One region of the Rhodopseudomonas sp. BAL398 genome, then DNA from elsewhere that is predicted to be linked to it. Evidence: predicted binding sites of a transcription regulator. Region 1 holds the regulator's gene; the other holds the start of a gene.

Region 1 (4,175 bases):
ATCGCGGCGCTCGCCGCCGGCTTTGCCACCGCCTGCCTCAAGGCCGCCTGGATCGCCCATCAGGTGCTGTCGAGGCCACTCTATTCGGTTTCGCTGCAGGGCTATGTCGAGACCCGTGAGGATCGCACGCGCAGCGATCGCTTCGTGCTGCGGGTCGCGACCATGGACAGCCCGCGCCGGCCGATCAAACTCGAACGGGTGCGGCTGTCGGTGAAGAAGGGAGCCGCGCCCGCGGTCGGCAGCTTCGTCGCCTTGAAGGCCCGGCTGCAGCCGCCGCTGGCGCCGTTGCGACCGGGCGGCTACGATTTCGGCCGCGACCTGTATTTCCAGGGCATCGCGGCGTCCGGCTTCGTGATGGGCGCCATCACACCACGCGACCCGCCGGGCGATGGCGGCTGGCGGCTGCGCTACGCCGCCCTGATGCAGAATCTGCGCGACGCCATCGATGCCAGGATCCGATTGACGCTGGACGGCGACACGCGCGCGATCGCCACCGCCTTGCTGACCGGGCGGCGCGACGCGATCTCGACGCCGGTCAACGACGCGATGTTCATCTCCGGGCTCGGCCATGTGCTGTCGATCTCGGGCTATCACATGGCGGTGGTGGCCGGCGTGGTGTTCTTCGTGGTGCGCGCGCTGCTGGCGCTGATCCCGGCGCTGACGGTGACGTTTCCGATCAAGAAAGCGGCTGCCGCGGCGGCGCTGGCGGCCGCGGCGTTCTATCTGCTGCTGTCCGGCGCCGAGGTGGCGACGCAGCGCTCGTTTTTGATGACCGCCGTGGTGCTGATCGCCGTGATGGTCGATCGCCGCGCCATCACCTTCCGGACGCTGGCGGTGGCCGCGTTAGTGGTGCTGCTGATCGCGCCGGAAGCCCTGGTGCATCCGAGCTTCCAGATGTCGTTCGCCGCCACGTTGGGGCTGGTGGCGCTGGTCCAGATTGGGATGCCGGCGCTGTTGGCCGCGCCCGACCACTCGGCGACCGCGCGCGCGGCGCTGTGGGGCGGCCGCGAGATCGCCATGCTGGCGCTGGCGTCGCTGGTCGCGGGCCTGGCCACCACGCCCTATGCGGCGTTTCACTTCCACCGCGCCACCCCCTATGGGGTGCTGGCCAATCTGGCGGCAATGCCCGTGGTCTCGGCCCTGGTGATGCCGGCGGGCCTGCTGGGGCTGGTGGCGATGCCGTTCGGCTTCGACGGCGTGTTCTGGCGGCTGATGGAAATCGGCATCGACTGGATGATCGTGGTGGCGCAATGGGTCGCGGCACTGCCCGGCGCGATCGGCCGGGTCGCGGCGTTCGGCACCGGAGCGCTCCTGCTCGCCACCATCGGGATGATTGCGCTCGCCCTGTTGCGCACGCCGCTGCGCTTTGCCGGTGCGCTGGCGATCGCCGTGGCGGCGGGCTGGGCGCTGCTGAAGCCGCAGCCTGCGATGCGGGTGTCGGATGACGGCCGGCAAGTCGCGGTACGGGGCGCCGACGGCCGGCTACGGCTGATGCAGAGCGGCAACGACGCCTTCCTGCTCAAGGAATGGCTGGCGGCGGATGGCGATTCGCGCCAGGGCGGCGATGGGTCGCTGACGCAAGACGTATCCTGCGACGCCGACGGCTGCGTCACGGCGCTGGCGGACGGCGCGCTGGTGGCGCTGGCGAAGCGCCCGGAGGCGCTGGACGATGATTGCACGCGCGCGGCCGTGATCGTCAGCGCGCTGCCTGCGCCGGACGATTGCGCGGCGCGGCTGATCGGTCCGGAGCAATGGCGCCGCGGCGGCGCGCTGGCCTTGCGGCGCGGCCGCGATGGGGGCGATGGATGGGCAATCGACGCGGTCCGCCCGCGCGGCACCGATCGGCCCTGGGCGCCGGCCGATCCGAACGCCACGACGGCCCGGATCAGCACTTCGTCGCGGGGCGCGGCGCCGGTCGACGCAACGCCCGCGCCAACCGATCAGCGCGACACCGACTGAGCGCGAACAGCCTCAGTATTTACGATACAGCCCGACCAGCTTGCCCTGAATCCGCACCCGGTTCGGCGGCAGGATCCGAACTTCGTAGGAGGCGTTGGCTGGCTCCAGCGCGATCGAGGCGCCGCGTCGGCGGAACCGCTTCAGCGTGGCTTCCTCCTCGTCGATCAGCGCCACCACGATGTCGCCGGTCTCGGCACTCTCATGGCGCTGGATCAGCGCCATGTCGCCGTCGAGGATGCCGGCATCGACCATCGAATCGCCGCGCACTTCCAGCGCGTAGTGCTCGCCGGCGCCGAGCATGTCGGGCGGCACGCTGATGGTGTGGCTGCGGGTCTGCAACGCCTCGATCGGCGTGCCGGCGGCGATCCGGCCCATCACCGGCACCGAGACGTTGCGGCTGGAATCATCCTCGGCGGGGTTGGAGCTGGCGGGGCGAACCTTGCCCAGATTGCCTTCGATTACGCTCGGAGTGAAGCCGCGACGGCCGTTGCCGCCGGGATTGATGCCCATCTCCGGCAACTTGATGACTTCGATGGCGCGGGCGCGATTGGGCAGCCGGCGGATGAAGCCGCGCTCTTCCAGCGCGGTGATCAGCCGGTGAATGCCGGATTTGGAGCGTAAATCCAGCGCATCCTTCATCTCGTCGAACGAGGGGGGGACGCCGGCTTCCTTCAGCCGCTCGTTGATGAATCGCAGCAATTCATATTGTTTGCGCGTGAGCATCTCGACCAATCCCCAGTCTGTCGCCGCATGTTCCGCAAGGCGCCACAAGAGCCCCCAAATGCAGATTGCCAGAACCGCACGGCCAGAAACAAATCATGAACGAACACTATATGTTCCATATGTGTTCTGCAACCCCATAATTTGCCGGTAACAATTTGAGCTTTTGCTACAAGGGGAGCTTCAGGATGGTACAGGCCGAACCGGCGCTGGCCGCCGGGGCGAATGGTGAACGGATCACCAGGGCCTGCGCCGCGGCGAGCTTGCCCAGCAGCGAGGAATCCTGGCGTTGCACCGGCGTCGCCAGCAATTGTCCGTCCGGGTCGATCTCGAGCCGGGCGCGGACATAGTCCTGGCGCTGGTCATTGGCGGGAAGGTCGCCGCCAAGCTTGGCCGGCTGGGGTACGTGGTGCACCTCGTGGCGTCCCGCCAGCGCCCGGATCAGCGGCACCATGAACAGGAAGGCGCAGACATAGGACGACACCGGATTGCCGGGCAGGCCGATCACCGCCATCGCCCCGCGCCGGCCATGCATCATCGGTTTGCCCGGCCGCATTGCGATCTTCCAGAATGCCAGATCGACGCCTTCGGCCTCCAGCGCGCGTTTGACCATGTCGTGGTCGCCGGCCGAGGCGCCGCCGGTGGTGACCAACAGATCGGCGCCGGCATCGCGTGCCCGCCGGATCGCCGAGGTGGTGGCCTCCATCGTATCGGCGGCGATGCCGAGATCGGTGATCTCGGCGCCCTCATCACGCGCCAATGCCCGCAGCGCATAGCCGTTGGAATAGACGATCTGTCCAGGACCCGGCTCGGTGCCCGGCATCACCAATTCGTCGCCGGTGGCGAGCATCGCCACCAATGGGCGCCGATGCACCGGCAGCATCGGATGGTTCATCCCGGCGGCCAGCGATAGATCACGGTCGCTGAGCCTGGTTCCGCGGCGCAGCAGCACCTGGCCCGTCTCAAAATCGATTCCGGCCGGGCGGATATGCCGGCCGGGCTGCGCCGCTTCGGTGATGGTGACGATGTCGCCGTCGCGCAGCGTGTCTTCCTGGATCACCACCGTGTCGGCGCCGGCGGGGATCACCCCGCCCGTGAAGATCCGCAGCGCCTCGCCGTCACGCAGTGCCACATCGGCCGGCCGGCCGGCCGCGACCTCGCCGATCACCCGCAGCCTGGCGCCGGCGGTGGCGACATCCGCCGCCCGCACCGCATAGCCGTCCATCGCCGACATCGGCTGTGGCGGCTGGGTCCGCAGGGCGGCAAGATCGCGCGCCAGAACCCGGCGATGCGCGGTGTCGAGCGCGACGCTTTCCTCGGGCAGCGGCAGCGCGCCGTCGAGCACCGCCGACAGGGCGTCGGCAACCGGCATCAGGGCCATGTCAGTCTCCGGTTTGGATTCGCGCGCCTGCGGGACGATGGTGTGGGGCGCGGTAACGCGGTGTCCGGCTTATGTCGATGCCGCACTTTGCGCAAGGCGCCGCGCGCTGATGGTG
Region 2 (4,175 bases), 1.9 Mb from region 1:
CTTTGAGCTTCTCGATATCCTTGATGTTCATCTTGAAGCCGCCCGGCATCACGACATCGCCGGGCTTCTGACCGGGCTTGCAGGCGCCGAGCCATTTGGCTTGCAGCATCATGGTGGCGTCGCGCGGCACCTCTGTCGGGCCGCCGTCCTGGTGCGAGGTCACCTTGACGGTGTAGGCGGAATTGAAATCGCCGGTGATGTCGGCATGGGTTTTCGTCGACATCCCGCCCGCGCTGCAGTCGGCGTCGGTACTGTAGCCGGTGGCGGTCTTGCGGATTTCGTTTTTGGCGCAAACCTCTTTCGACATCGGCGAGAACGCCGTGCTCATCTGCTTGTCGATGGTCTCGTCGGTGCAATGCTGCATGGTGACGGTCGGCAGCTGCGCGCCGCCGTCCATCTTCATCTCCCACAGGCCCGGCTTGCGGACCGGCAGCTCGACCGCGTCGGAGGGCCATGCCGGAGCGGTGCCCAGCAAGGCGGCAAGTGGCAGCCACAGCAACCGCCCAGTTGACGTGGTCATGGCGAGCTCCCGGTCAGGCGACGGCGGCGCTCAATAGCGGGTGCGCAGCGGTCGCTCATTGGCGCCATAGGGCACCCAGCGGCAGGCAAAGGAAATGTAGCCGCCATAATTGGCCTGCACGCCGGTCAGTTTCACCACCTTGCCGTAGCGTGCGCAGTGCTGGACCGCGATGGCGCGAACATCGACCTGGCCGACCAGATTATAGGAGATGATTCCACCGGTATCGTTGCCCGTGACCGGCGGCACATAATCGGCGCGCGCCACGCCATTGGCGAGCATGGCGCTGATCAGCGCAACGCCCAGCACCAATAGCGGTCGCACCAGCATCGGCCGCGCCAGGATATTTTGCATCGGAATCTCCATCATTGCGGGACCGACACTAGAGCGCATCGGCAGCGATGAAAAGCGCGGCGGCTCGGTCGGCGCGGAGTTGCGGGCGGGTGTGGCCGCGTTGCACTTGACCTCGCACGGGCTTCGCGGCACCGTCGGGCTCACAGAATAATCGGCGGATGTCCCATGCGCTTTGCCTCCCGTTTCAAGATCCCCGCTGGCGCGGCCGTGATGGCTGCGGTGGCGATGCTGCTGGCCATGGCGCCGGCCCGCGCCGCCAACCCGCTGGAGATGAATTTCTGGCTGTCGGGTCCGCGCTATGACGGCAATCTGCCGGCCTGCGAGCAGGTTTTGGGGACCATTGCCAGCCGCTTCGCGGACAAAGAGGGCACGTTCTGGAATTCCGCGCTGCGCATCACCGGCTTTGCCCAGGTCCGTGAAGTTGCATTTCGCCCCTGGGATTCAGCGACCATTCCGCGGCGCTTTTGTACCGCCGACGCGATGCTGAGCGACGGCAAGCCGCGTGCGGTCAATTTCTCGATCGTCGAGGATGGCGGCCTGGCCGGCTTCGGCGATGGCGTGGAATTCTGCGTCGTCGGGCTGGACCGCAATTGGGCCTATAATCCGCGCTGCAAGGCCGCCAAGCCCTGATCGGGCCGCAGGCCCGGTTCGCCTGTCGGACGGTATTCGTCTGGCAGACGCCGTTGCTGTTCTTGAAATGTTTCGGCTTGCCCGCTACGGGTTCCGTGTCAATGAACCGCGGGACCCCTCATCATGTCTGATTTGATCGGCCGGAAATTGATGGCGCTGGCGCTACTTGTCGGCACGCTGGCGCTGCTGCTGCCGGGCGGCGCCGCGGCGCTGGATCGCCGCCAAAACGCCCCCGGCGAGTTCGATTTCTACGTGCTGAGCCTGTCATGGTCGCCGTCTTATTGCGCCAAGGCGGCCGAGCGCGGCAGCCATAGCCGCGCCCAGCAGATCCAATGCGGCGGACGGCCCTATTCCTTCATCGTGCATGGGCTGTGGCCGCAATATGAGCGCGGCTTTCCTGATTTTTGCGAGCGGCCGGCGCCGCGGCTCAGCCGCGACATCATGACGTCGATGCTCGATCTGATGCCGGCGCCGGGGCTGGTCTACAGCCAATGGGACAAGCACGGCACCTGTTCGGGGCTCGGCCAGCGGGCCTATTTCGAAACCGTCCGCAAGGCCCGCGCCGCTGTCAAGATACCGCCGGATTTTCTCGACCTGCAGCAGCAAGTGACCATCACGCCGCAGGCGCTCGAGGAAGCCTTCATCAAGGTCAATCCGGGCCTGAGCGCTTCGGCGATCGCGGTGAGTTGCGACCGCAACCGGCTCAGCGAGGTGCGGATCTGCCTCAGCAAGAATCTGCAATTCCGGGCCTGCGAGGAGACCGACCGCCGCGCCTGCCGCCGCAATTCCGTGGTGATGCCGCCGATGCGCGGCGGCTGATGCGCGCGGCCCGGCTTTTGCTCCGATGGCCACGCAACGGCAACGGCAACGGTGGTCGCAGTCGCGACATCGCCGTTGCGCCGTCTTGACTTCGATTGCGGCTCCGCGTCACCGTCCCGCTCCCACCTCAGAATGACCGATTGAATCCGACAATGACTGGTTTTGCCGTTATCCGCGACACCACGCCCGCGTCCGCGATCCCCAAAGGGGCGGTGGTGGCGATGGGCAATTTCGATGGCGTCCATCTCGGCCACCGCGCCGTGATCGCGGCCTGCAAGGAAATGGCGCGGATCCGCCGCGCGCCGGCCTTGGCGGTGACGTTCGAGCCGCATCCGCGCAGCTTTTTCAGCCCCGACACGCCGCAATTCCGGCTCACCGACGAGGCCGGCAAGCTGCGGCTGCTGGCCGGCACCGGCCTCGACGGCGCGGTGATCCTGTCGTTCGACGCCGCGCGTGCCGCCACCACGGCGCATGACTTCATCCGCCAGGAGCTGGTCGCGCGGCTCGGCGTCCAGGGCATCGCGGTCGGCTATGATTTCCATTTCGGCAAGGGCCGGGGCGGCTCGCCTGCCATGCTGGTCGGCGAGGCGCCGGCGCTCGGCATCGAGGTGGACGTCCAGCCCCATATCGATTTCGGCGACCATCCGGTGTCGTCCAGCGCGATCCGCAAGGCGCTGGAGCAGGGCCATATCGCCGCCGCCACCGAGATGATGGGCGGCCCCTGGTTCGTCACCGGCGAGGTGATCCACGGCGAAAAGCGCGGCCGCGAGCTCGGCTATCCCACCGCCAATATCCGGCTCGACGCCAATTGCGGGCTCAAGCACGGCATTTATGCGGTGCGGGTCGGCCGCAACGGCCAGCATATCGACGGCGTCGCCAATTTCGGCCGCCGCCCGACTTTCGACAATGGCGCGCCGCTGCTGGAGGTGTTCCTGTTCGACTTCAAGGCCGAGCTCTACGGCGAAACCCTCGATGTCGCCTTCATCGCCCATATCCGCGACGAGGAGAAATTCGAAGGCGCCGAAGCGCTTGTGCGCCAGATGGACGACGACAGCGCCCGCGCCAAGGCGGCTCTGGCCGCCGACCACGGCGCGTTCCCGGTGCTCGGCAAGGTGGGATGACCAAGACCGAAAAGCAGAAGATGCTGGCGGGCGAATTGTATCGCCCTGGGGATAAGGAATTGCAGGCCGATGCCAGCGCCAACAAGGCCTGGCTGGTCCGCTATAACGCCGCCGGCGCGCTGCTCGCCGCCGATCGCCACGTCCTGCTGTCGGAGCATTTTGCTCAGGTCGGCGAGGGCGCGGTGGTGCGGCCGCCGTTCTTTTGCGACTACGGCTACAATATTTGCCTTGGCGCCGGCGTTTTCCTGAATTTCAACTGCGTCATTCTCGATGTGGTGTCGGTCAGCATCGGCGACCGCACCCAGATCGGTCCGGCGGTGCAGATCTACGCCGCCGACCACCCCCGCGACGCCGCCGCCCGCCGTGACGGCCTTGAATTCGGCCGCCCGGTGCGGATCGGCTGCGACGTCTGGATCGGCGGCGGCGCCATCATCCTGCCCGGAATCACCATCGGCGACGGCGCGGTGATCGGCGCAGGCAGCGTGGTAACCCGCGACGTCGCGCCCGGCGCCACGGTGGCGGGCAATCCGGCCCGGCCGATTGCTGGCTAGATCGATCGTCCGAGGCCAGGAATGCCGTCATTCCGGGGCGCGAGCAGCGCCGCTGCGAGCGAACCCGGAATCTCGCAGCAACTGCCAGCGTCTCCCTCGCCGCAAGATTCCGGGTTCACTCGCCCTTCGGGCTCGCGCCCCGGAATGACGGCCATTTGGTGACGAGCCGGCAAGCGCAACCGG

What was found. The regulator LexA, encoded in region 1, represses DNA repair genes until DNA is damaged. The targets are predictions, from matches to a motif close to TGTTCNNNNTGTGTTCNG.
Region 2: the regulator LexA is predicted to act here: its motif matches at 1,559-1,576, upstream of RBJ75_RS15450 (ribonuclease T2 family protein).

What each region holds. Positions count from the first base shown of each region.
Region 1 is NZ_CP133111.1:1,315,764-1,319,938, reverse strand. Features, by position in the region: gene RBJ75_RS06285 (ComEC/Rec2 family competence protein) at 1-1,959, shown strand, start outside; gene lexA (transcriptional repressor LexA) at 1,972-2,682, opposite strand; gene glp (gephyrin-like molybdotransferase Glp) at 2,849-4,060, opposite strand.
Region 2 is NZ_CP133111.1:3,258,177-3,262,351, reverse strand. Features, by position in the region: gene RBJ75_RS15465 (DUF3617 domain-containing protein) at 1-520, opposite strand, end outside; gene RBJ75_RS15460 (hypothetical protein) at 551-847, opposite strand; gene RBJ75_RS15455 (hypothetical protein) at 1,037-1,501, shown strand; gene RBJ75_RS15450 (ribonuclease T2 family protein) at 1,652-2,320, shown strand; gene RBJ75_RS15445 (bifunctional riboflavin kinase/FAD synthetase) at 2,473-3,441, shown strand; gene RBJ75_RS15440 (sugar O-acetyltransferase) at 3,438-3,992, shown strand.